Regions from separate parts of the Paenibacillus hodogayensis genome, predicted to be linked through region 3. Evidence: predicted binding sites of a transcription regulator. Region 3 holds the regulator's gene; each other region holds the start of a gene.

Region 1 (7,951 bases), 140 kb from region 3:
TCGTCACGCCTCATTACGACTTCCAAATGTTTCCTACCATTATAATGCCGTCTCCCTCTGCCAACAACTGTTTTTTTCGCCCATTCAACCTCTGCCGGATATTGCCAAGCTAGCCCGGTCTGTTGTAGAATAACAGTCAAAACAAATTCTTTCCTTAAGGAAACATATTTTGATTAGGAAAACATATAATTTGCCCGCCATGTATAAGTCACTTTCGATGAGGGAGGCCGTCCCGATGAGCGATTTGTTGGTAAAAAACGACGTCCCTGCCGCGGTCCTAGCTAGCTGCTACCCGGTATTTCAACCTCTGGTTCAATTGGAAACGGGGGCGCCGGCCGGATACGAAGCGCTGCTGCGTTCCGCCGCCAGCGAGTCCCCGGAACGGTTATTCCGCACCGCCCGGGCGGGAGGCTTCTTGTACGAGTTGGATACCGGGGCCATCCGACAGGCGGTTTCCTGCTATTTCGGCGAAATACCCGACCCTCGCCGCGCTCCGCTGCTGTTCATGAACATCTTCCCGTCAACGCTGCTGCACCCGTCGTTCGATCGGTTCATGGAAGACGATCTGTTTCGTCGTCACCCGCCGTCCGGGCAAATGGTGCTGGAAATCAACGAAGCCCATGAGGAAGAAAAAATGTGGGATATCCAACTTCTGGGGGACAAAATTCGCGAGCTGCGCCGGCTCGGTTTTCTGATCGCGCTGGACGACGTTGGCTCGGGAGCGGCTTCCTTGAGAAAAATCGTCGAGTACGAACCGGATATCGTCAAGCTGGACCGTTACTTCGGAAACCAATTGGCTGCGAGTCCCGGCAAGCAGAAGCTGGTTTCCCTGTTCGTCGACTATTGCTCGGGATCGAGCGGACTCGTGCTTGAAGGGCTGGAGGAGGCTGACGATTTGGCTATGGCCCGCCTGCTCGGGGTCCCGATCGGCCAAGGCTTTTTGTTGGGGCGTCCCGGCTCAGGTCGGTTTTAAAAACAAAGACGACAGCCTTTGCGTTCGGGCTGCCGTCTTTATCGTCTGTCTTTCGCATTCCTGTTTCTATGCTTTCTGCGGTTCCTGTCTTCTATCGTCTACTGACGCATCCGGCGTCCGCCGGCTTTTTCTCTGCCCGGCTGCGAGCCTGGCTTCAATCCGAAACCGCCGTTTTTTGAAATCCGGTCTTACGAGGCTTCCGCACCAGACCGAAATAAGCCAAGAGCGCCAGCACGCTGCTGGCCAAAATGATCAGCCCCATGGGCACCGCCGTGTGCTCTCCGGCAATCCCGACGAGCGGAGACGTGCAGGCTCCAATCACGAAAGGCAGCAGTCCGAGAAACGCCGACGCGCTCCCGGCCATGCGGCTTTGCGACTCCATCGCCAAGGAGAAAGAAGCTGTGGACGTCATCCCGATCGACGCCACAAAAAAGAACAGCGGGATAACGAGGGCGAACAGCGGACCGTGCATCACGATTACCGTCAAGGCCGTCAGACTGGACAGAACGGACAGCAGCAGACCGACGACCAGAAACCGGCGTTCGGAAATTTTGTGGTTCAGGCGTCCGACGACCTGGGAGCCGATGATCAGGCTGATTCCGTTGGAAGCGAACAGAACGGCAAACAGCTGCGGAGACGCTCCGTATATGTTTTGGTAAATAAAAGGAGTTCCCGATACGTAGGCGAACACCCCGCCGACCATAATGCCTTGCGCAAGCGCGTAGCCGGTGAACGTGCGGTCTTTCAGCAGCGTTTTGATGCCTGTCAGCAGCTCGCCGAAGTTGCCGGAAATCCGCTTCTCGGCAGGCAGCGTTTCCTTCAGGTTGAAGGTCGCGAGAATCGCCAGCACCAAACCGACGATGCTCAACACGATAAATACGCCGATCCAGGTCGTGAAGGAAATGACGCCGCTGCCGGCCAAAGGCGCTATTAACGGGAACAAATTGTTCACCAGCATCAGCAGCGAGAAAAAACGGGTTAACGCCGGACCGCTGTACATGTCCCGCACGACAGCCCGCGAAATGACAATACCGGCGGAGGCCGCGAAGCCTTGAACGAAGCGCGCCGCTATGAAGCAGGCGATATTCGGCGAAATCGCGCAAACGAACGAAGCGATCAAGTAAAGAAGGAGCGAGAAAATAACGGGCTTTCGTCTGCCGTGAACATCGCTCAGCGGCCCCATAATAATTTGGCCGAGCCCGAGTCCGATCAAGCAAGCCGTCAGACTAAGCTGAACGAGGGAAGCCTGCGTTCCGAAATCGGCTGCGATCTGCGGGAAAGACGGCAAATACATGTCGATCGTCAGCGGACCCAGCGCGGAAAATGAGCCTAGAAGCAAAACGAGTCCGAGCCGCTGATCTTTTTTAGTTTTGTGCATGTTTTCTTTTTTCTCCTATCCGAATCTTCTATCTGTATCTTCTATCTCTATCTTTCGTTGACACGCGCCCCAATGGACACGCCCATCTCCTTTCCGCTGCTCCACATATCCGGCACCCTGCCGGTAAGCACTCTTTTTGCCCGCTGCATTAGTCGGTTCCTTAATGGAACGCCGCCCACAGCATCGAAACTCCCGAGCCGAGCAGGAGCAAGTCCAGCACGTAGCGGAACGAGCTCAAGCTCATGCGCTGCACGATGCGTTTGGCGGCAAACGTGCCGAGCATCAATGACGATCCTACGATAAGGCCTTGCGCGATCACTTCCCCCGGCAGCGCTCCAAGCTCGCGGAACGTGACCGCTTTGCTTACATAGAGCGCTAACGAGCTGGCGGCTTCCGTGGATAGGAAAGCTCCTTTCATTAAACCGTAGGAAGAGAAGGCCGGAACGCTGAGGGGGCCGGTGGAGAGCACAATGCCGGTCAAGAAACCGATCACCCCCCCGGCGACGGAGAGCTGCCAAAGACGAATACGCCTATTTTTGGCATCCAGCCAACGTTTGGCCGGAATCATGGCTAGAAAAAACAGACCGAGTCCGATATCGATCAGACGGACGGGCAATACCCACAACGTTCTGGCGCCGATCGCCGCCGCCGGAATCCCTGTAACGGAATATGCGGCGAAAGCTTTCCAGTCGATCTCCCGCCTCCAGGCGACCACTCTTGAGAAATTGGCCATAATTGCCGCCACGGCCATGATCGGCACGGCTTGCTTTGGACCGAACGTAAACACAAGAACGGGCAGCAGCATGATAGAGGAGCCTGTCCCGATCACGCCGCTGATGGCTCCCGCCAACACTCCTATCAGCAACACAAATCCATAGGCTCCCAAAGACAGCTCTCCCCCTGAAACTCCCGCTATAGCCAAAAACGGGTAACGGGAAAATCCGCTACAGGAATTATTTCCCAGCGGTTAGTCGACACTTTTATCCTTTTGTAACAGGAAACCGGGAACGGTTGTCCATGCATACATGAGGATTGTACACCTATATGCCCGCCGCGGCTAGTAGAATATTTTTATACGAGTGTTACAAGTACCAGAATAAGCGCTCTCTGTCGCCAGAGATGGAGAGCTTCATAATTCCGTTATTCCCGCCGATAGCCCCACCCGTTTCGTGCCGTTTGGCGGCGCCGCCCCCGCTATTCCGCCGGCTCCAGCTGCAAATACAGGCGGAGCGTGCGCTCCACCTCCGCCCTTACGATTCCCCAACGGCATGGAATGCTTGCCGTGAAGCGTCTGCTTCATCCGGTCCGCCTCCCTGCCGGGAATACGGCCAAGATGCGGTCGGCCGCAAACAGCCGGGGCGCGCGCTTTTCGCAGCAAAAGGCGCGGACCGTCTCCCCCCGGATACCGCGAACGATCACCGTCCGCCGGGTAATGCGGCCCTGCTTGTCGATATAAACCAGGTCGACCGTCCGTCCCACATAACGCTCCATATCCGCCATCCTGCCCGTTCCCTCCTTGACGTTCGGCGGCAAGCCGAAACAATCAGTCCGCTTCTCGCCAAACGATATAAGAACATATGTTCGCTTCTAGTATATACAATAAACGAACCTATATTCCGATTTCAAGTGGAAAAATCAAGATGCGCGTTTTTGCGCGTTTTCCCGAAGAACGGAACAAAACCTTCAAACCCCGTCATAACGGGGATGAAGGTTTCGTTCCGTTGCCGATCCGGGCGGACGGCTTTATGTGACGCTACCGCTCCACGTGCGGGTGCACTGCAAAAACCGCGCCGGCTCGTCGGTCGCGAACCAGCGAAGCCCGAGATCGAGCAGCATATGGATGGAACGTTCGTCGAATTCGAACGGCAGCACTTCCAGATCGACGCCTGCGGCGGCTGTCTCCGCAAGCGTCTCGCGCAGAAACACCCGATCGATCGCGTACGGCCAATCGGAGTCCCCGTCATCGGCGGTTTTGCCGTTCAAATGCAGCTGTACCTGATCGAGCCCGTCGTATCCCAAGTCCCGCGCCTGTTCGGCATACGTCCGCTTGATGCGCTCCGCGCTCCCGCCGATCCACAGCATGCTTCGGACGTCCCGGGCGATCCGCTTCATCTGCTTGCAATTCGACTGCTCATTATGCGTGAAGATTACCTGCCGGTTGACGCCGTACCGGTCGATCAGCCGCCCGAGGTCGGACAAATCGACCTGTTTCAGATCGAGGTAAGCGAGCCGCTCCGGCCGGCCCTGCATATCCTGGAACAGCTGCTCCAGAGATGGGATCGTTTCTCCCCCGAACCTCGGATCAAACTTGACTCCCGCATCCCACTCCGCAATCTCCGCGAAGTCGAATTCGGCGATGGGCCGGTCCTTTACTTTGTCCGGAGCGGTCGTCGTCCGGGCCGGCGTCTCGTCATGCAAGGCGACGATAATCCCGTCCTTCGTCGTGCGTATATCGGCCTCCGGAATACCGCCGAGGCTCCAGGCGTAGCGGTTTGCCGCCATCGTATTGTCCGGAGCTTCGTTGGCCCCTCCGCCCCGGTGGGCTTGCCAGTATATACGGTCGTGTTCGCTTGCCATTCCATTCCCTCCTGTATGCGGTTTGGACCCGTCCGGATCGCGGTTACCAACGGAATTCGAGCACCGTCTTCTTCCACCCTTTGTGTTGGGCGGTCTCCTCCATCGCCTCGCGAAAATCGTCCACCGTCCGGATCACGTGATTCCGGTCGGGTAAAATGCGCCGCAGCGTGTCCTGGCACGCCAGGTCCCGCATCGTCTCCAGCACTTGGACGAAGTCGGCGCGGGTGCTGCGGCTGCTGCCGAGAAGCGTGATTCCTTTCTCCAGCGTATCCCGCGTATTGACCGGCACGCGTTCTTCCGTCACGCCCATCAGGATAAGACTGCCTCCGGGCTTCAATATATCGATGGCCTGGTTGATCGCGCTTTCGCTGAACCGTCCCCCGGTGCATTCTATTGCAATGTCTGCCCGCTCTGCCGAACGAAAATCGCAGTCCTGCACGAGCGCCCGTCCGGCGAACGCGAATTGGTTGATTTTATCCGGAATCGCTCCGAATACCCGCAGCCGGTCCCGCTCTAGCCCGTACACATGATGCAGCATTGCCGCCGTAAAATAACCGACCGGACCGTCGCCGAACACGATGGCATTCGCCCCGGCGGCCAGCTTGCCCGCCACGCGGGACAAAGCGTGCACCGATACCGAGCACAGCTCGGCCAGCACGGCGATCTCGTCTGGCACCCCGTCCGGGATCGGCAGCGCGCACGGCGCGGGAATGACGAGCCTGTGCTGGGCGATCCCGTCCATGCTGCTGCCCAGAAACAAGCTGTTGTGGCAGTAGTTTTCCGGCAGGCCGCTGCGGCAGGCCGGGCAGCATTGCTCCGGCGCAATGCCCTCGCGAATGAAGCCGGGTATGTTCGGCACGATGACGACGCGCCGGCCCGCAGCCGCCTCCGACGAACGACTGGACAAGACGCGCCCGATCCCTTCGTGAATCAGCGTGAGCGGCAGCTTCCGGGCGAGCGCCTCCGGCCGCCTCTGGCCGGTATAATAACGCAAGTCGGCATGGCAGATGCTGCCGAGCGTCGGCTCGATAACGGCATCCCCTTCGCGGATCTCGCGCTCCGATATGATCTCGCTCAGCTCTCCGGGCTTCAGCAGCCGGTAATTGCGGGACATGACGCCGGCAGGCGCCGGTTCCGAGTTCCCCCTGTTCCCCATACGGGATATCCCTCCATTCGATTATACGCAAAAAAAGCGAAGCTTACATGCTTTTACAAAAGAACTACAATAAAATGTTCATTTGTGCTCATTTTATTCAATAATTATTATTATTTAACACATTTTATTTGTCAATACAAACATTTAGTGAATATATTATTCATATTTTCGCAAACGCCCCTACTTCCTCGGACAAAAACAAAAAAAGCTCCGTCCGTTCCGCGCTTACTGGCGGAAAGGACGAAGCTTCATGGAGCGCTGCGTAGGAATCGTCGGCCCCCTTCGGCTCATTGCTGCAGCTGACTGCTCGTTTTTTTGCGCATGAGTGCGTGGAGGGCGGAGGCTGCGAGCAAACCGACGACCGCTCCGCTCAAGGGAGCGACCGGAACGATAATCAGGCCGCGGTGGGAGTGCGGCGAGCTGTACAACCAGAAGCCGAAGGCCGTCACGAGAACGGTTCCGGACAAGACTGCCAGCCAGAATAACGCTTTGCCGCTTCTCCCGATTCTGGGCAGCGTCTGCCCATCCTCGCCCGCCGACGACCCGATATGTCTTCTGCGGTACACGAAGATGGCGAGCAGCAGCAGCTCGACGGCGATGCCCAGCACCGACAGCCCGAACTGCAGCAGCGAACCCGGCGACCGGATGCCGGGCAGCAGCCACTGGACTGCTCCGGTCGAGAGCGGATACATTAGTCCGCCGCGATGGCTGAAACCGTCGAGAAACAGATGACTGTACATGCCAAGCACGATGGAAGCGATCAGCAGCGCCCAACCGCGCAGGCCGTTTATGCGCCAGCCTCGCTGCACATAGCTGCCGGCGATACGGTTAAGCGGTGCAGGCAAATAAACCGCCGCAGCGGGCAGGACGAGCCGGTGAAAAGCAAACGCGAGCACAATCGAGGCCGGGAGGCCCAGCGTGAACATCCCGAGCGTGGAATGGCCGAAGTCGGTGTCGGTCGGACGCAGCTCGGCAAAATTTTGCAAATCGGGGGCCATCGTGCCGAGCACAAGACCTGTTCGGTTCAACTTGCGGGGGAACAGCTTGTCCAGCACGATAGCCGTAATCGGGTGGGCGGGCGTATAAGGCATCGGTCACCTCCTGGCGGTAAGAAGACCGTCTATCGGCGCAATTCGGAAAGGGCGACCGCAATTGCTCGGAATCGGCAAAACGCCAACAGAGTCTTTGATACAAATTGTATCCATGTCTGCGGGCATTGTCAAACTTTCTCCTCTGCTGCCGGTTTACGCAGCTTTTGACCGCCTGTCCGGCAATTGCGTTCGCTTCACGCCGCTCCCTCGACTGCCCCCCGATCCGGCTTCGGGTTACGGAGCCGCTTACTGCCGACGCCGACGCCCGGGCGTTCCCGGGCGTCGTTGCGCGAGCCCGGATTGTGCCTCACGCCTTCTCAGGATACTCTTCTGCGGACGAGCCGGTAGCCTTTACGCAGCGCGTTCAAAAGGGAATCCGGCAGCGGCACCGCCCACCGCAGCAGCAGCGGCTTGTACAGGGCGTAATACGACTTCTTGAAGTCGCTCCACATGACGCATTCTTCTTTCTTCAAAAAATCCGACACGTCCACGACGACGCCCCGCCCTTCGATCATCATGACGTTTTTGCCGTGCACGTCATGCGGGTTCAGCCCGCGCAGCCGGGAATAATCGAGAGCCGTGTCGATATCCCGAATTACTTGCTCCGGGATGCGGATGCCTCGCCGCAAGCAGTCGTAGATGGTCACGCCGTTCAACCGTTTAAGCACGAGAAACCGCTCGCCGGCGCCGTAGCATTCCGAATAAGCCGGATGCGGGCCAAGGCGGCGGTATACCTCGACTTCTTCGCGCAGGCCCGGTCTTCCTTCGGCGTACAC
Region 2 (7,951 bases), on a different contig from region 3:
CGGAGAAGAACAAGAACAACACCAAAAACAAGCCGACGGCCGTTTACAGCGGGGGCAAGCTTAGTTGGCCGCTGCCCGGCCGCTCGACGATTTCTTCGGGATTCGTGCAGCGGATTAACCCGGTTACCAAGAAGAACGAGAGCCATAAGGGCATCGATATTCCGGCTCCGGCAGGCACCGAGATTCATGCCGCCGCGCCCGGGACGGTTATTATCGCCCAGTGGGTGAACGGCTACGGCAATACGATCGTGATCGATCATGGGGGCGGGCTGCAAACGTGGTACGGGCATGCGCGCGGGCTGGCCGCTTCCGAAGGCGATTACGTCAAGACCGGCGATGTCGTGTCTTACGTGGGCTCCACCGGGCAATCGACAGGGAACCATCTGCACTTCGAGGTGCGCCAGAACGGCGTGCCGGTCGATCCGATTCCGTACGTAACAAAATAGTCTACTAATTATCCGGTCTTCTTCATACACTAGAATGGCATATCGAGACAAGCACGCGAAGGCGGTGAGTAAGACTGATGTTCTGGAAAGGGCGCAATCTGTACATTTTGCTAGCGTTTGTCCTGCTTGCCATGTTCGCAAGCAGTATTCTGACGCTTACGATTGTCGGACCGTATTCGCTGGCCGAGCCCGGACAGAGCGTGTCCGGGGGCAAAACCGGGACGGGAAGCTTCACCCCTCAGGAATTGAAGAAGCTGACCACGACATACGAGCTGATTCAGAATCAATATCTGCACGAGACAGATCGAACCAAGGTAATCAACGGCGCCATCAGCGGCATGCTGGGCTCGTTGGAGGATCCGTACACTACCTACATGGATCAGAAGGAAGCGCAGCAGTTTAACGACATGCTGAACTCCACCTTTCAAGGAATCGGCGCCGAAGTGTCGCTGGAGGAAGGCCGTGTTAAGGTCGTATCGCCGATTAAAGGCTCCCCGGCGGACAAGGCGGGGATCCGGACGAACGACATTATTTTGTCGGTCAACGGGGAGAAGCTGGACGGGCTGTCGTTATCCGAAGCGGTGATGAAAATCCGCGGAACCAAAGGCTCGCAAGCCAAGCTGCAAGTGATGCGGGCGGGTGCGGAGCCGATCGAGATCGTCGTCGTGCGCGACGATATCCCGATTGAAACCGTGCTGTCGGAGATGATCGACGGTCAGGTCGGCAAGATCGAAATCCGCGAATTCGTGCAAAACACGGCCAAGAACTTTAAGGATCAATTGAAGGCGCTCGAGGATCAGGGCATGAAGGCGCTCGTCATCGATGTGCGTAACGATCCGGGCGGCATGCTGCAAGCGGTTGTCGAGATGCTGGAACCTTTCGTGCCGAAGGGCAAGCCGATCGTGCAGGTCGAAGACCGCAACGGCCAGCGGGAGCAGACCGTATCCAAAGGCTCGACCAAGCCGTATCCGATTGCCGTGCTGATCAACAACGGCAGCGCCAGCGCGTCGGAGATTATGGCGGGCGCACTTCAGGAGGCGGCCGGAGCCAAGCTGGTGGGCGAGAAGACATACGGCAAAGGCACGGTGCAGGTCACGTATCAGCAGGAGCTTGGAGACGGCAGCAACATCAAAATGACCGTGATGAAATGGTTGACCCCGAACGGCAACTGGGTTCATCAGAAGGGGATCGCCCCCGACGTGGCGGTCGAGCAGCCGCCCTATTACAAGGCGTCGCCGATGTCCAAGAAAACGACGCTCAAGTACGATATGCTGGGGGACGACGTCAAAAACCTGCAGCTGATGCTGGACGGGCTCGGATTCCCGCCTGGACGCACGGACGGTTACTTTGGCGACAAGACCACGCAAGCGGTAAAATCGTTCCAGAGCCAGCACGGACTGACGGCAAACGGCGAGGTCGACGTTAAGACGGCTCAAACGCTGGAGGATGCGATTACGAAACAAATCCGCAATCCGGAAAGCGATCTGCAATTGAAAGCCGCTGTGGACGAGATGAAGAAAGCGATCAAGTAGCAGGCTGAGGAAGCAACTGGAAAATAGGCCGGTCGGCAGGAAACGCATGCGATCGCGTCGAAAATAGAAAGGGAAGGCCGGACTACCCGGCCTTCCCTTTTCACAGTTCGTTAAGCTAAAGGAGCGGGTTTGATGGACGTCGCGGCAGAGCTGGCGCGTAACGTGCTGCGCGCGTTGCTGCATTTGGCAGCGCAACCGTTTTACTATATCGGAATCATCTTCGTTTTGCTGCAATACCACAGGCAAATCGTGCTGGAGCGGCAAATGTTCTCCACGCGGCTGCATACGATGCTCGACACTGCCTGGAAAACGGTTTTGTGGGGTCTAATAGCGGGCATGGCCGCGTCGTTTGTTATGGCTTTCATCGGAGCGACGGTACCGCCTGCCGTTATCGTATGGCTGTGGGGGATAACCGCGCTGTTCGCCCTCATTCAGGTACGCTTCATTTGCTTAGCCTACGCGGTTGGCGTGCTGGGACTGCTGCATGCGGTCGTCCGTGGCTTTCCCGCCGTTGTGGATATCCCTTATATCGGATCTGCGCTAGAACCGCTTAGCGAGCTGCCTGTATCGTCCTTGCTTGCACTGGTCGGCGTGCTCCACGCCATCGAGGCCATCTTTGTCGGCAAGCAGGGGGCCTCCATGGCCATGCCGCTTTTCGTGGAAAGCAAGCGGGGCAAGGTTATTGGAGGCTATCAGCTGCAGCAGTTTTGGCCTGTCCCGCTGCTGCTGCTCGTTCCTGTCCAGGGAGCCTCGGGTCCCGCCTTGCCATGGACCCCGCTGTTCGGCGGCGATATATGGTCTGCCGGATGGGCGTTTGCGGCGCTGCCGGTGATGCTCGGCTTTGCCGAAAGAACGACGACTCTCCTGCCGGACGCGAAGGCGAAGCGGAGTGCGGGCGGGCTGGCCGTTTACGCCTGCCTGGTGCTCGGGCTGGCGGCGTGCGCCGAATGGGCCCCCGGATTTGCGATAGTCGGCTCAATCGGCGTAATCGCGCTGCATGAGGCGCTGACATGGTGGAGCCGACGCGAGGAGATTGTGCACCCCCCTTATTTCGTTCACGACGATCGGGGCTTGAAGGTGCTGGCCGTGCTGCCCGGCAGCCCAGCCAAAGAGATGGGTCTGCTGCCCGGGGAAATCATACACAAAGTGAACGGCATCAAGGTGGGGACGAAGGAGGAGCTGCACGAGGCGCTGCAGTCGAACGGCGCTTTCTGCAAGCTGGAGGTAATCAATACCGACGGTCACAGCAAATTCGTGCAGCGGGCTTTGTTCGCCGGAGAGCACCATCTGCTGGGCGTCCTTCTGGCCCCCGACGAGAAGGCGATGGTCGTGCTGGAGGAACGCAACATCCACTGGTGGACGGCAGCGAAGCGGCGCAAATCGTCAGCCGTATCCAGAGGAAGCTCAGGCTCGGGACGTTCGCTGTAAACGTAATTCGCCGGAATGGCAGGCTACAAACAAATAAAGCCTTCGGGACGATTTCGCCGTCCTGAAGGCTTTACCTGTTTGACCCATAGGGCCGCTAGGATCGATTCGCGCCTGCCCTGGAGTATCGATATCAATTTTGAGATTGGCCCCGCAAGACGACGATTTCGACCCTGCGGTTTTTTTGCCGGTTGGCTTCCGAATCGTTCGGGGCTACCGGCTTCGTATCGGCATACGCCGAGGACATGAACGTATCCGCTGGCAGCTTGGACGAATTGACGAAATACCGGATAACCGAAACGGAGCGGGCTTGAGAGAGGCCCCAGTTATCCTGGAACAGCGAGCCGGCGGCAAAGGGCAAATCGTCGGTATGCCCCTCGATGCTTACTTTCGCATTCAGCTTCGGGAATAGGCTGGCGAGCTTCTCCAGCACAGGGTAAGCGTCTTTCTTCAAATCCGCCTGACCCAGGTCGAACAAAAACAAATCGTTCAGCGTGATGGCAATGCCGCGCGATGTGTCGCTGGCCGACACCTGACCCTCCAAATGCTGATCGGCGATATATTCACGGACCACCTTGAGCAGGTTTTGCAGCTCGGCTTCCTTCTTCGCCTGCTCTTCCTGGTTGGTCTTGTCCTCAAGCTTTGCTTCCGGAGCGTCGGGGTCCTTCTTGGCGTTGTCTCCGGCCCTGCTGTCGCCCGGAACGGCTTCGCCCATCACGCCGGTCCCTTTCGGAATGATGGAGGGGCCGTCGGCGAACTGCATTTGCAGCGCTTTGGATAAAGTCTCGTATTTGGCCAAGTCTACTTTGCTCATCGCATACATGATGACGAAGAATATCATCAACAGCGTAATCAGGTCGGCATACGTAATGAGCCAACGTTCGTTGGTCGAATGATTGTTTTCTTTCGATCTACGTCTTCTCGCCATCGGCCTTCTGACCCTTTCCGTCGCCCGACGTCTCCAGTTGCAGGAATGAAGTCAGCTTTTTTTGGATAAGCTGAGGATTTTCCCCCGCTTGCAGCGACAAGATGCCTTCCAGCATCATGTCCATCTCGGCGATATGCTCTTCGCTGCGCGCTTTGATTTTGCTGGCAATCGGCAAATAGATCACATTGGCGCTGGCCACCCCATACAACGTAGCGGTAAAAGCGACGGCAATGGCGCTGGCGAGCGATTCGGGATCGGACAAATTGCTGAGTACATGAATCAGACCCATGACCGTGCCGATAATACCCATGGTCGGGGCATAGCCGCCGGCCGCTTCGAATATTTTCGTATAGCCGGCGTACAGCTTCTCCTTCGACTCGATCTCGACCTCCAAAATGTTGCGGATCAGATCGGGATCGGTGCCGTCTACAACCATCTGTAAGCCGTCGCGGAGAAACGGGTTCGGATGCTGCTGCGCGCGATCCTCAAGCGCCAGCACGCCTTCGCGGCGGGCGATGACGGCCATCTCGACCAGCTCTGTTATGAATGCGTCCGGTTCGGATTTCGACTCGCGAAACGCCAGGCGGAGCGCCTTGGGAATCTGTTTAAGCTGAGATTTCGGAAAGCTGATGAGCACGGCCCCGAACGTTCCCCCGAAGACGATGATAGCGGCGGTATAAACAAGCAGTCCGCTAATATGGCCGCCGTCGAGCAGGAAGCCGCCGATCAGGGCGATCAGGCCGAGCGCAATGCCTAGCAGCGTAGTCACATCCATAAGTCCAGGCCCACACCCTTTGTTTGAAAATTTGCAACATTTCAGGAAAAGAGGTATAATAATGAGAACAAACATTCGGTGGTTCCCTGCATGTCATACCATATATCGGTCTGCGCCAAATGAACCAATAGAGGCGAAAGACCCAAGTAGAGGGTAAATCAATGAGCGATATTGTGCTTGAACGCAAACCGTTTCAACTGGTATCCGACTTCCAGCCCCAGGGCGATCAGCCGAGGGCAATCGAGGAATTGGCTCAAGGAATCAAGGAAGGTAAACGATATCAGACGTTGCTTGGCGCTACGGGAACCGGGAAGACGTTCACCGCCGCCCAGCTTATTGCCAAGCTGAACCGGCCGACGCTCGTCATCGCCCACAACAAGACGCTGGCTGCCCAGCTTTGCAGCGAGTTTCAGGAGTTTTTCCCCAACAACGCCGTGTCATACTTTGTCAGCTACTATGACTACTACCAGCCGGAGGCGTATATCCCGTCCAGCGATACGTATATCGAGAAGGATTCCAGCATCAATGAAGAGATCGATAAGCTTCGTCACTCGGCCACCAGCTCGCTGTTCGAACGCCGAGACGTGATTATCGTAGCCAGTGTATCGTGCATATATGGCCTCGGTTCGCCGATCGAATACGGCAATCTCGTGCTGTCGCTGCGGACCGGCATGGAGCGGCCGCGCAACGAGATTTTGCACAAGTTGGTCGATATTCAATACCAGCGCAACGACTTGAACTTCGTGCGCGGCACGTTCCGCGTGCGCGGAGACGTGATCGAGATCTTCCCGGCCTCGCGGGGCGAGCAGGCGATTCGCGTCGAGCTGTTCGGAGACGAGATCGAGAGAATTACCGAAATCGACGTGCTGACCGGGGAAATTATCGGCGAGCGCGATCATGTGGCTATTTTTCCAGCGTCTCACTTCGTCACTCATGAAGATACGATGAAGGTAGCGCTCGTCCATATCGAACAGGAGCTGGAGGACCGGCTTGCCGAGCTGCGCTCGCAAAACAAGCTTCTGGAAGCGCAGCGGCTGGAGCAGCGGACTCGCTACGATCTGGAGATGATGCACGAAATGGGCTTCTGCTCCGGCATCGAGAATTATTCCGGACCGCTTACGTTTCGGGAGCGGGGGGCGACGCCTTATACGCTGATGGACTATTTTCCGGACGACATGCTTGTTATCGTCGACGAGTCGCACGTAACGTTGCCTCAGATTCGTGGGATGTACAACGGCGACCGGGCGCGCAAGGAAGTGCTAGTCGACCACGGCTTCCGGCTGCCTTCCGCGCTCGATAACCGGCCGCTGCGGTTCGAGGAATTCGAAGGAAAGGTCGGCCAGGCCATCTTCGTATCGGCCACGCCGGGGCCGTTCGAGCTGGAGCAGTGCCCTACGATGGTCCAGCAGATTATAAGGCCGACCGGCCTGCTGGACCCGTTGATAGAAGTGCGTCCGACCAAAGGGCAGATTGACGACATGATCGGCGAGATCAACGATCGGATTGCCAAGGACGAGCGCGTTCTGGTTACGACGCTGACGAAGAAAATGTCGGAGGATTTGACCGATTATTTGAAAGAGCTCGGCATCAAGGTCCGTTACTTGCATTCGGACATCAAGACGCTGGAGCGGATGCAGCTGCTTCGCGATTTGCGGCTAGGCACGTACCATGTGCTCGTCGGCATTAACCTGTTGCGGGAAGGCCTGGACTTGCCCGAAGTATCGCTTGTGGCGATTTTGGATGCCGATAAGGAAGGTTTCCTGCGTTCGGATCGCTCGCTGATCCAGACGATCGGCCGGGCCGCCCGGAATGCAAACGGACGCGTTATTATGTACGGCGACAAGCGGACCGATTCGATGAATCGGGCGATTGCGGAAACCGAGCGTCGCCGGAGCGTCCAGATGGAGTTTAACGAACGGCACGGGGTGACGCCGCAGACGGTGCAGAAGCGCGTTCGCGACGTTATCGAGGCTACGAAGGTCGCCGAACAAAAGTCCAGCTACTTGGCGGACGTAAAGACGGAGAAGCTGTCCAAGAAGGACCGCGCTTCGTTGATCGAACGGTTGGAAGCGGAGATGAAGGAAGCGGCCAAGAGCCTGCAGTTCGAGCGGGCCGCAGAGCTTCGCGATGCTATATTGGAATTGAAGGCGCAGTAACCGGCAAGGCCGCTTGGAGAATGTTCCAACAAGCGGCCTGTTTCGCCGCCCTTCTTGCCGTGCTATGATGAAATAATGAAACGCCAGACCGGAAAGGGTGATCCGAAGTGGCACAAGACCGCATCGTTATTAAAGGAGCAAGAGCGCATAATCTGAAAAATATAGATGTGACGATTCCCCGCGACAAATTCGTCGTGCTGACCGGCCTGAGCGGCTCGGGCAAATCGTCGCTTGCTTTCGATACCATTTATGCAGAAGGACAGCGGCGCTATGTAGAATCGTTGTCCGCGTATGCCAGACAGTTTCTAGGCCAAATGGACAAGCCGGACGTAGATTCGATCGAAGGGCTTTCTCCCGCTATCTCCATCGACCAGAAGACGACGAGCCGCAATCCGCGTTCCACCGTCGGCACGGTCACGGAAATTTACGACTATTTACGTTTGATGTTTGCCCGTATCGGTCGGCCTCACTGTCCGGATCATGGGGTCGAGATTACATCCCAGACCGTGGAGCAGATGATCGACCGCATTATGGAATATCCGGAACGGACTAAGCTGCAAATATTGGCTCCGATCGTATCCGGCCGCAAGGGCGAGCACTCGAAGCTGCTGGCCGACGTACAGAAGCAAGGATTTGTCCGTGTCCGCATCAACGGAGAAATTCGCGATCTGTCCGAGAAAATCGAGCTG
Region 3 (7,951 bases):
TGCGCCCCGTTCTTCACTTGCGCTCTGGCGATTTCCGAGCCTTCCTCGAACTTGCCTTCTTTGATCAAGCGTTTGAACTTCAGCGAACCGGAGATGTTCGTCCGTTCCCCGACCATGTAGGGGCGGTTTTCCGCCTCAATATAGACCGTCTCGATACCGGAAACGGCCGACGGGTGCGTGCCGTCCATGGCCCGCGGCGGGAACTCGCTCATCGTCTCGGCGATCGCCCGAATATGGTCCGGCGTCGTGCCGCAGCAGCCGCCGGCGATATTGAGCCAGCCCTGCTCCGCAAAACCGGCCAGTTTCTTGGCAAGCGACGCCGGCGATTCGTGATAATGGCCGTTCTCGTCGGGAAGGCCCGCATTCGGATAACAGCTTACGGCCATGCCTGCCAGTCCAGACAGCGTGCGGATATGGTCCTTCATGAATTCCGGACCGGTGGCGCAGTTCAGGCCGATGGATACCGGCTTCAAATGCTCCAGGGAAATGTAGAACGATTCGATATTTTGACCGGCCAGCGTCGTGCCCATTGGCTCGATCGTACCAGATATCATAATCGGCAAAGTAATGCCAGTCTTCTCGTAAGCGTTGCGAATGCCGATGCTTCCGGCTTTGACATTGAGCGTGTCCTGGGACGTTTCGAGCAGCAGCGCGTCCACGCCCGCTTCGATCAAAGCGACAGCCTGATCGTAGTAGCTCTCCACCAAGTCGTCGAACGTCACCCCGCCGGTTACGGACAATGTCTTCGTAGTCGGTCCCATCGCTCCGGCCACATAGCGGGGCCATTCCGGCGTCGAAAATTTGGCGGCGGCCTCCACGGCCAGCCGGGCGGCGGCCACATTGAGCTCCCAGGCCCTTTCGGGAATATCGTATTCGGCCAGTACGACGCTCGTCGAGCCGAACGTATTCGTCTCCAAGATGTCCGCTCCGGCTTCCAAATAAGCCTCGTGGATTTTGGTCAACACATCCGGCCGGGTTACGGCCAATATCTCGTTGCAGCCGTCCAGCTCCTCCCCGCCGAAATCGTCTGCCGTCAAATTTTCCTGCTGGAGCATCGTGCCCATAGCTCCGTCCAAAATCAATATTTTCTCTTTAAGCCTTTTGGCCAAAGCTGTTTTTTGCATGAGGTCCACCCCTTAGCGATTGCCTTCTCTACGTCTGCACTTTAGTCTACCAGAATACACCGCTTTTCGAAAGAGCGACATTTTCTAGTTTTCTTATCGGAATTTAATAATTTATTTAGACCGATCCATCGACACCTGTTGCTTTTTCGAATATAATACCTATTAATAAGCAATTATTCCTTTACGGAAAGAGGAGAGGGAGCGCTATGGCTGAAATTCGCATCCGCAATACGAACGAACGCATTCAAGGCGAAGACAACGTCAAGTCGTTTTTGGAAAACCAAGAGGTGCTTTACGAGCACTGGAACCCGACCAAGCTTCCTGCCGAACTGCAGGAGAAGTTTGTGTTGTCCGACGAGGAAAAACAGCAAATTTTGAACACGTTCGATGCCGAAATTCGCGATCTCGCCGGCCGCCGCGGTTACAAAACGTGGGATTTGATCGCTTTGTCCGACGCCACCCCGAACCTGAACGAGCTGCTGAAGAAATTCGAGCAGGTGCACACCCATACGGAGGACGAAGTGCGCGCCATTACGGCGGGCAAAGGCATCTTTATCATTAAAGGCAGCGAGGACGTCGGATATTTCGATGTCGAGCTGGAGGCGGGAGACGTCATCTCCGTTCCCGAGAACAAAGCCCACTTCTTCACGCTGATGGAAAACCGCAAAATCGTCGCCGTCCGCCTCTTTATCGAAACCGAAGGCTGGATCGCGCATCCGTACGACGACCCCGCGTTCCAAAAAGCCTGATTTTCATATTGTACGCTACTGGCACGAAACGAGCCCGGCGCTTTCCTCAGGAAAGCGTCGGGCTTTTGTGTAGAGCCGTTTGTGCTATAAACCGGCGAGTCCGCGGATTTGACGCAAGCTGACAATTTCCGTGGCGGGTACGATCTCGTCCGAACGGGATACGCCGTGACGGTTGATCCATACCGACTTCATGCCGACTCCGTTCGCGCCCAGGATGTCCGTGGTCAGCTTGTCTCCGACCATCAAGCCTTGGTCCGGCGAGATGCCGAGCAGCTCCATGGCATGATGGAAGATGGAAGCCGCCGGTTTCCCTTGGCCGAACGAACCGGAAATCACGATATGGTCGAAATAGCCGGCAAGCTCCGGAACCCCGTCCAGCTTCTCCCGCTGCAAATCCGGCGAGCCGTTCGTCAGCAGCAACAGCTGGACCTTCCCTTTCAAATCGTTCAGCACCTCGAACGTTTCTTCATAGACGATCGGCCGCGCTCGGCGCTCCGCCCCGAATCGCTCTCCGAGCTGAAATCCAAGCTCCTCGTCGTCTACCCCGAGCGCCTTGAGCCCTCTCGCCCAAGACGCTTTGCGGTAGCCAGGCGCCAGCTTCTCCAGCTTGCGGAATTCCTCCTGCTCGCCTTGGCTAAACCGGGCCCACAGCCCTTCGAACGGATTGATGCCGATCTGCTTCGTAAACGGAAACGTCTCGTACGATTCGTACAGCGCGCGCGCTTCCCTACGTACGGCTTCCTCCAGCAAGGCCGGATCGAGTCCTTCATACCGCTCGGCGGCGGCGGCGCAGGTCGCCTGAAACGCTTCTTTTACACTGCGGTCGTCCCACAGCAGCGTGTCGTCCAAATCGAACAGGATTGCCTGAATAGCCATGAACCGTTTCTCCCCTTTATCCCCATTAAGCCGCTTCTTCTTTATAAGCGATTCCGTTATGTTCGGCGAACTTCTTCAGCCGCGCAGCAATAGCCGGTATGTCGTACAAGCTCTGAAACTTGGACAATACCCAGCGCGTCCGTTTTCCTTTCAGCTGAATCGCCACGCTCCCGCTCTGCACCGAGATCGATTCGATCTCATCGGCTCCGAACACTTTATCCATGCCCATGCGCCGGGTGGCGAGCTTTTGCTTGCCGATCTTGATATACGGTCTGCGCAAGAAGTACATGACCCCCAGCACCATGTAGCCGAGTACGGTAATCCAGTACAACGACTGCGATTCGTACAGCATGACCGAGACGATTGCGAAGAAGAGCGAACAGGCTACAAGCAGAGCGGGCAAAAACCAGCTTCTTCCCTTGTAGACATCCATTTGCTCCTGTGCCGACACCGATATCGGTGTATGACCGGTTTTCTTCCGGCGGCTGTTAATATCCTTGCTGTTTTTTTGCACCATGCGTTCCCATTTTCGGGACATGCGGCTCCTCCGTTCTAATGAGGCTTTTTATCAGGGCCGGCCCCTTGGTCGCCGTCCACGAATTCGATCGAATCAAGCTGCGCCCGGAGCGACGTTTTGAACGCATCGATATACCGCTTGCGCAATTCGTTGCGTTCTTCCAGCTCTTCGTCCGTCAAGCCGACGGTGTTCGCCTTTTTGGCAAGCTCGTTGATGCGGGCAATCATTTGTTCGGTAATCATGTTCGGCCTCCTTGTGTCGGTTACTTCTACTTTGCATGGTTCCGAGCCGATTGTCAAGGAAAGCGGAGCAAACGCGCAAAAGCCCGGAGCGTGTCCGGGCGGGAATCGATTGCCTTCGATAGGATGGAGAAATATCCGTTTATTGAGGCAGCTGCAGCACCTGGCCGGCGCGAACGGCAGACGAGGACAAGCCGTTAACCTTCTTCAGCTTTTCGATATAAACGCGTATATCCTCGCTCTTCTTGGCGCGGCCCTCCGCAATCGACCATAAGGAGTCGCCAGGCTGAACGACGACATGTTCGTACGTTCGAATAGCCCCAGCCTGCACTTCGCCGTCGCCGATCACGGCGGAAAGCACGGCGGCAATGCCGACGCACAACAGAAGCGCTGCGGCGGCCGCCAGCAGTCGCACCTTGAGGCGGACGACGACCGCCCGGACAGCTTCGAAACGGTTCGAAGACGGACGGGAAACGGTACGAGACCGGCCCGCCGCGGAGCCGGCGGCTGTATGAGTGCTGCGATGGAAATCGCTTGGAATGTACATAAAAGAGTTGGACATTGGAATTACCTCCCCAAACACTTGTTCTGGTATCAGATTAACACGAACGTATATTCGCGTCAATGATTTTCGAACAAGCGTTCGCATGTTCGTATTTTATCGGGAAAAATCGAACTTATGTTTGTACGAACTCCGGTTCTGTGGTATAATTTACCCAATATAACATGTCCGTATTGGAGTGATGATCGTGAGCAAGGTTTCCAATCGCCAACAAGCGATACTCGATTTTATTAAGAACGAAGTGCGCGATAAAGGCTATCCCCCTTCCGTGCGGGAAATCGGCGAAGCCGTAGGGCTTGCGTCCAGCTCCACGGTTCACGGCCATCTGGACCGTCTGGAAAGGAAAGGGCTCATTCGTAGGGACCCGACGAAGCCCCGGGCGATCGAGATATTGGGACATGACGATTCGTTGTCCGCCTTCTCTTTCTCTATCGCGCGCGTCCCGCTCATCGGGAAAGTTACCGCCGGGGTGCCGATTACGGCAACCGAGAACATCGAGGAATATTTCCCGCTTCCCAGCCACTTCGTAGGCGATCATAACGTCTTCATGCTGCGGGTTGTCGGAGAAAGCATGATCGATGCCGGCATTCACCATAACGATTACGTCATTGTCAAGCAGCAGCCGACCGCGAACAACGGAGATATCGTCGTGGCGATGACCGAGGACGACGAAGCGACCGTGAAGACGTTCTACCGGGAACGCGACCATATCCGGCTCCAGCCGGAAAACCCGGCCATGGACCCGATCCGGCTTCGTAACGTCACCATTCTCGGCAAAGTGATCGGCCTGTTCCGCGATATTCATTGAGACAACAGCAAGCAGCCCTCCGCATCGAATCGGGAGGGCTGTTTTTATATGGATGGAAGCCTGCGGGTTCGTTCCCACAACACCGCGGACTCTTTCCAACTAAAAAATCCCCTGCCATAAGCATGGCAGGGGGTACTGATGTACAGCGGGCTGCGATTAAATAAACGCTCTCGAAATGATTACCAGAAGGATGAAGAGAACAAGGATAACGCCCGTACTCGTCCACAGCCCGCCGCCTCCGCAGCTGAAGCCGCCGCCGAATCCACCAACATCAGACATTTTGTCACCTACCTTCTTTTTAACTACAATCACATAGTATGAGCGAAAATCGAAATGGTTTGGACGAATGCCCTATACGGATAGGAGCCCTATCGTTCGCAGCACAAAATGTTAGCCAGAAATAGCCTTCCTTTGGTTACGGTATTACGAATTTACGACGTCGAAGCGATCATGTCTGCCTCGTCCAAGTGAAAAAAAGCGCCTCCGTAGCGTGGAGGCACTTTTTTCAAGGGCTGCTTAATTTAGTTCGAGTCTCGCGATTCGAAAGGAACAATGGTGGTGGCATTCAGGGGCCCCACCTGCGACAGGTCTTGAATGCGGTAGCATGCCCCAAAAGGATCCCCCCGCTATTGCTTATGCGATAAAGGTTTCCGCTCTTAGTACAACGTCATGTACTGATCGCGTTCCCAAGCGTGAATCTGGGTGCGGTACATGTCCCACTCGATTTCCTTAAGCTCTACGAAGTGAGAAAGCGCGTGCTCGCCGAGGGCGTCGCAGATCACTTCGTCGCTCAGCAGCTCGATCAGCGCTTCGCGAAGATCGGCCGGCAAGCTCGGAATGCCTTGATCTTCCCGCTCTTCTTCGGTCATGACATAGATATTGCGGTCGACCGGGGCCGGCAGCACCGTTTTGTTCTGAATGCCGTCCAAGCCGGCCTTCAGCATAACCGCAAGCGCCAGGTAAGGGTTGGCCGCCGGATCGGGGTTGCGCACCTCTACGCGGGTGCTTAAGCCGCGGGAAGCCGGTATCCGGATCATCGGACTGCGATTGCTCGCCGACCATGCTACGTAGCACGGGGCTTCATAGCCGGGAACAAGCCGTTTGTACGAATTGACGGTCGGGTTTGTGATCGCTGCGAACGCGCGGGCATGCTTGAGCACCCCTGCCATATAATGGCGGGCCGTTTCGCTCAATCCGAGCTTGTCGCTGTCGTCGAAAAATGAATTCGTGCTGCCCTGGAACAGCGATTGATGGCAGTGCATGCCCGAGCCGTTGACGCCGAACAGCGGCTTAGGCATGAAGGTTGCATGCAGGCCGTGCTGTCTGGCGATCGTCTTCACGACGAGCTTGAACGTCTGAATCTGGTCGGCCGCCTTGATGGCGTCCGCATACTTAAAATCGATTTCGTGCTGGCCCGGAGCAACTTCGTGATGGGAGGCTTCGATTTCAAAGCCCATCTCCTCCAGAGTCAACACGATTTCGCGGCGACAGTTCTCGCCGAGATCGGTAGGCGCCAAGTCGAAGTAACCGCCTTGGTCGTTCAGCTCCGTTGTCGGATTACCCTTCTCGTCGGTCTTGAACAGGAAAAATTCCGGCTCCGGACCAACGTTCATGGCCGTATAGCCCATATCCTCCGCTTCCTTCAACGCCCGCTTCAGAATGCCGCGCGGATCGCCAGGGAACGGACGGCCGTCCGGCAAATAGATATCACAGATCAGACGGGCTACGCGATCCTCGGCAACCCAAGGGAAGATGACCCAGGTGGCCAGATCCGGGTACAAATACATGTCCGATTCTTCGATGCGCACATAGCCTTCAATAGAGGAGCCATCGAACATCATCTTGTTATCAAGCGCTTTTTCCAGCTGGCTGAGCGGAATTTCCACGTTTTTGATCGTGCCGAGCAGGTCGGTAAATTGCAGCCGAATAAAGCGGACATTTTCCTCTTTGGCAATTCGCAAAATGTCTTCCTTCGTGTAGTTCGATTGAGTCATCGTACAACTCCTCCTTATGACTTATGATTTAAAAACCGCGAAAGCTCGCCTTGAATAAGGGATACTTTACCCCGGCGATTGCCGGTCAACAGCTCGCGCTTAAGCATCTTGTGCAGCTGCGCGTCGTCCAGCTCCTTGCGCTTCACTCCGGACTGGTCGGTAATAACCGTCGCGTCCTCGGAGTCTTTGGATACGGGATTAAGCACTTGCTTGATGCCGGCAATGTTGACGCCCTTCTCGATCAGTGCCTTGATCTGAAGCAGCCGTTCCACATCGTTAAACGAAAACAACCGTTGATTGCCATCGGTTCGCGCCGGGACGATCAATTCATGCTGTTCGTAATAACGGATTTGCCGGGCGGTCAGATCAGTCAGCTTCATGACCGAGCCGATGGAGAACAATGCCATATTACGGCGGATTTCATCGCTCACTTTACACCACTCCAACATGTAGAGGATAACTTAATTGTACATATCGGACACAAACATGTCAATGCATGTTAGGTTTAATTACAGGAAAATCGCAATTATCTTCTGAGCTCGGACTTCACGGTTGAATGCGCCTATCCCCTGATTCACTTACAGAAGCTCTTTGTCGATCATATTCGACAAAGCCTTGATGACCCCCCACTTCACATGAGCGTAAGTAAGCCCACCTTGCATGTAAGCGATATACGGGGAACGAATCGGCGCATCGGCTGACAGCTCCAGGCTGCCCCCTTGAATGAACGTGCCGGCGGCCATAATGACCGGATGCTCGTATCCCGGCATGTCCCATGGCTCGGGCACGACGTGGGAATCGACCGCAGCCGCCTTCTGAATGCCTTGCACGAATGCGATCAAATGCTCGGCGCCGGTAAACCGGATTGCTTGAATCAGATCGGTCCGCTCGTCGTTCCAGCGCGGACTCGTTTCAAAACCAAGCTGCTCGAAAAGCGCCGCGGCGAAGACGCTCCCTTTGAGCGCTTGTCCGACAAGATGGGGGGCCAGGAACAAGCCTTGAAAAATGTTTCGCGTCGTGCCTAGCATCGCCCCGACCTCGCCGCCGATCCCCGGCGCCGTATGTCGGTAAGCGGCCAGCTC

Evidence for each region. The regulator LexA, encoded in region 3, represses DNA repair genes until DNA is damaged. The targets are predictions, from matches to a motif close to CGAACATATGTTCG.
Region 1: a site for LexA is predicted at 3,922-3,935, ahead of ABD796_RS12855 (WYL domain-containing protein). Genes of this name have one in related genera too.
Region 2: a site for LexA is predicted at 5,171-5,184, ahead of uvrB (excinuclease ABC subunit UvrB). Genes of this name have one in related genera too.

Annotation. Positions count from the first base shown of each region.
Region 1 is NZ_BAAAYO010000006.1:374,622-382,572, forward strand. It holds gene ABD796_RS12835 (EAL domain-containing protein) at 236-973, shown strand; gene ABD796_RS12840 (multidrug effflux MFS transporter) at 1,128-2,351, opposite strand; gene ABD796_RS12845 (sulfite exporter TauE/SafE family protein) at 2,512-3,219, opposite strand; gene ABD796_RS12850 (hypothetical protein) at 3,481-3,651, opposite strand; gene ABD796_RS12855 (WYL domain-containing protein) at 3,648-3,851, opposite strand; gene ABD796_RS12860 (glycerophosphodiester phosphodiesterase) at 4,095-4,928, opposite strand; gene ABD796_RS12865 (alcohol dehydrogenase catalytic domain-containing protein) at 4,972-6,084, opposite strand; gene ABD796_RS12870 (DUF4184 family protein) at 6,372-7,175, opposite strand; gene ABD796_RS12875 (serine/threonine protein kinase) at 7,493-7,951, opposite strand, start outside.
Region 2 is NZ_BAAAYO010000020.1:42,717-50,667, reverse strand. It holds gene ABD796_RS32585 (murein hydrolase activator EnvC family protein) at 1-446, shown strand, start outside; gene ABD796_RS32580 (S41 family peptidase) at 524-1,978, shown strand; gene ABD796_RS32575 (PDZ domain-containing protein) at 2,111-3,406, shown strand; gene ABD796_RS32570 (flagellar motor protein MotB) at 3,537-4,331, opposite strand; gene ABD796_RS32565 (flagellar motor protein) at 4,315-5,106, opposite strand; gene uvrB (excinuclease ABC subunit UvrB) at 5,268-7,262, shown strand; gene uvrA (excinuclease ABC subunit UvrA) at 7,370-7,951, shown strand, end outside.
Region 3 is NZ_BAAAYO010000006.1:233,460-241,410, forward strand. It holds gene metH (methionine synthase) at 1-1,124, opposite strand, end outside; gene ABD796_RS12185 (1,2-dihydroxy-3-keto-5-methylthiopentene dioxygenase) at 1,331-1,873, shown strand; gene ABD796_RS12190 (HAD family hydrolase) at 1,958-2,749, opposite strand; gene ABD796_RS12195 (hypothetical protein) at 2,775-3,287, opposite strand; gene ABD796_RS12200 (DUF896 domain-containing protein) at 3,302-3,508, opposite strand; gene ABD796_RS12205 (LysM peptidoglycan-binding domain-containing protein) at 3,648-4,067, opposite strand; gene lexA (transcriptional repressor LexA) at 4,255-4,875, shown strand; gene ABD796_RS12215 (hypothetical protein) at 5,014-5,196, shown strand; gene glnA (type I glutamate--ammonia ligase) at 5,532-6,869, opposite strand; gene ABD796_RS12225 (MerR family transcriptional regulator) at 6,884-7,300, opposite strand; gene ABD796_RS12230 (methionine gamma-lyase family protein) at 7,448-7,951, opposite strand, start outside.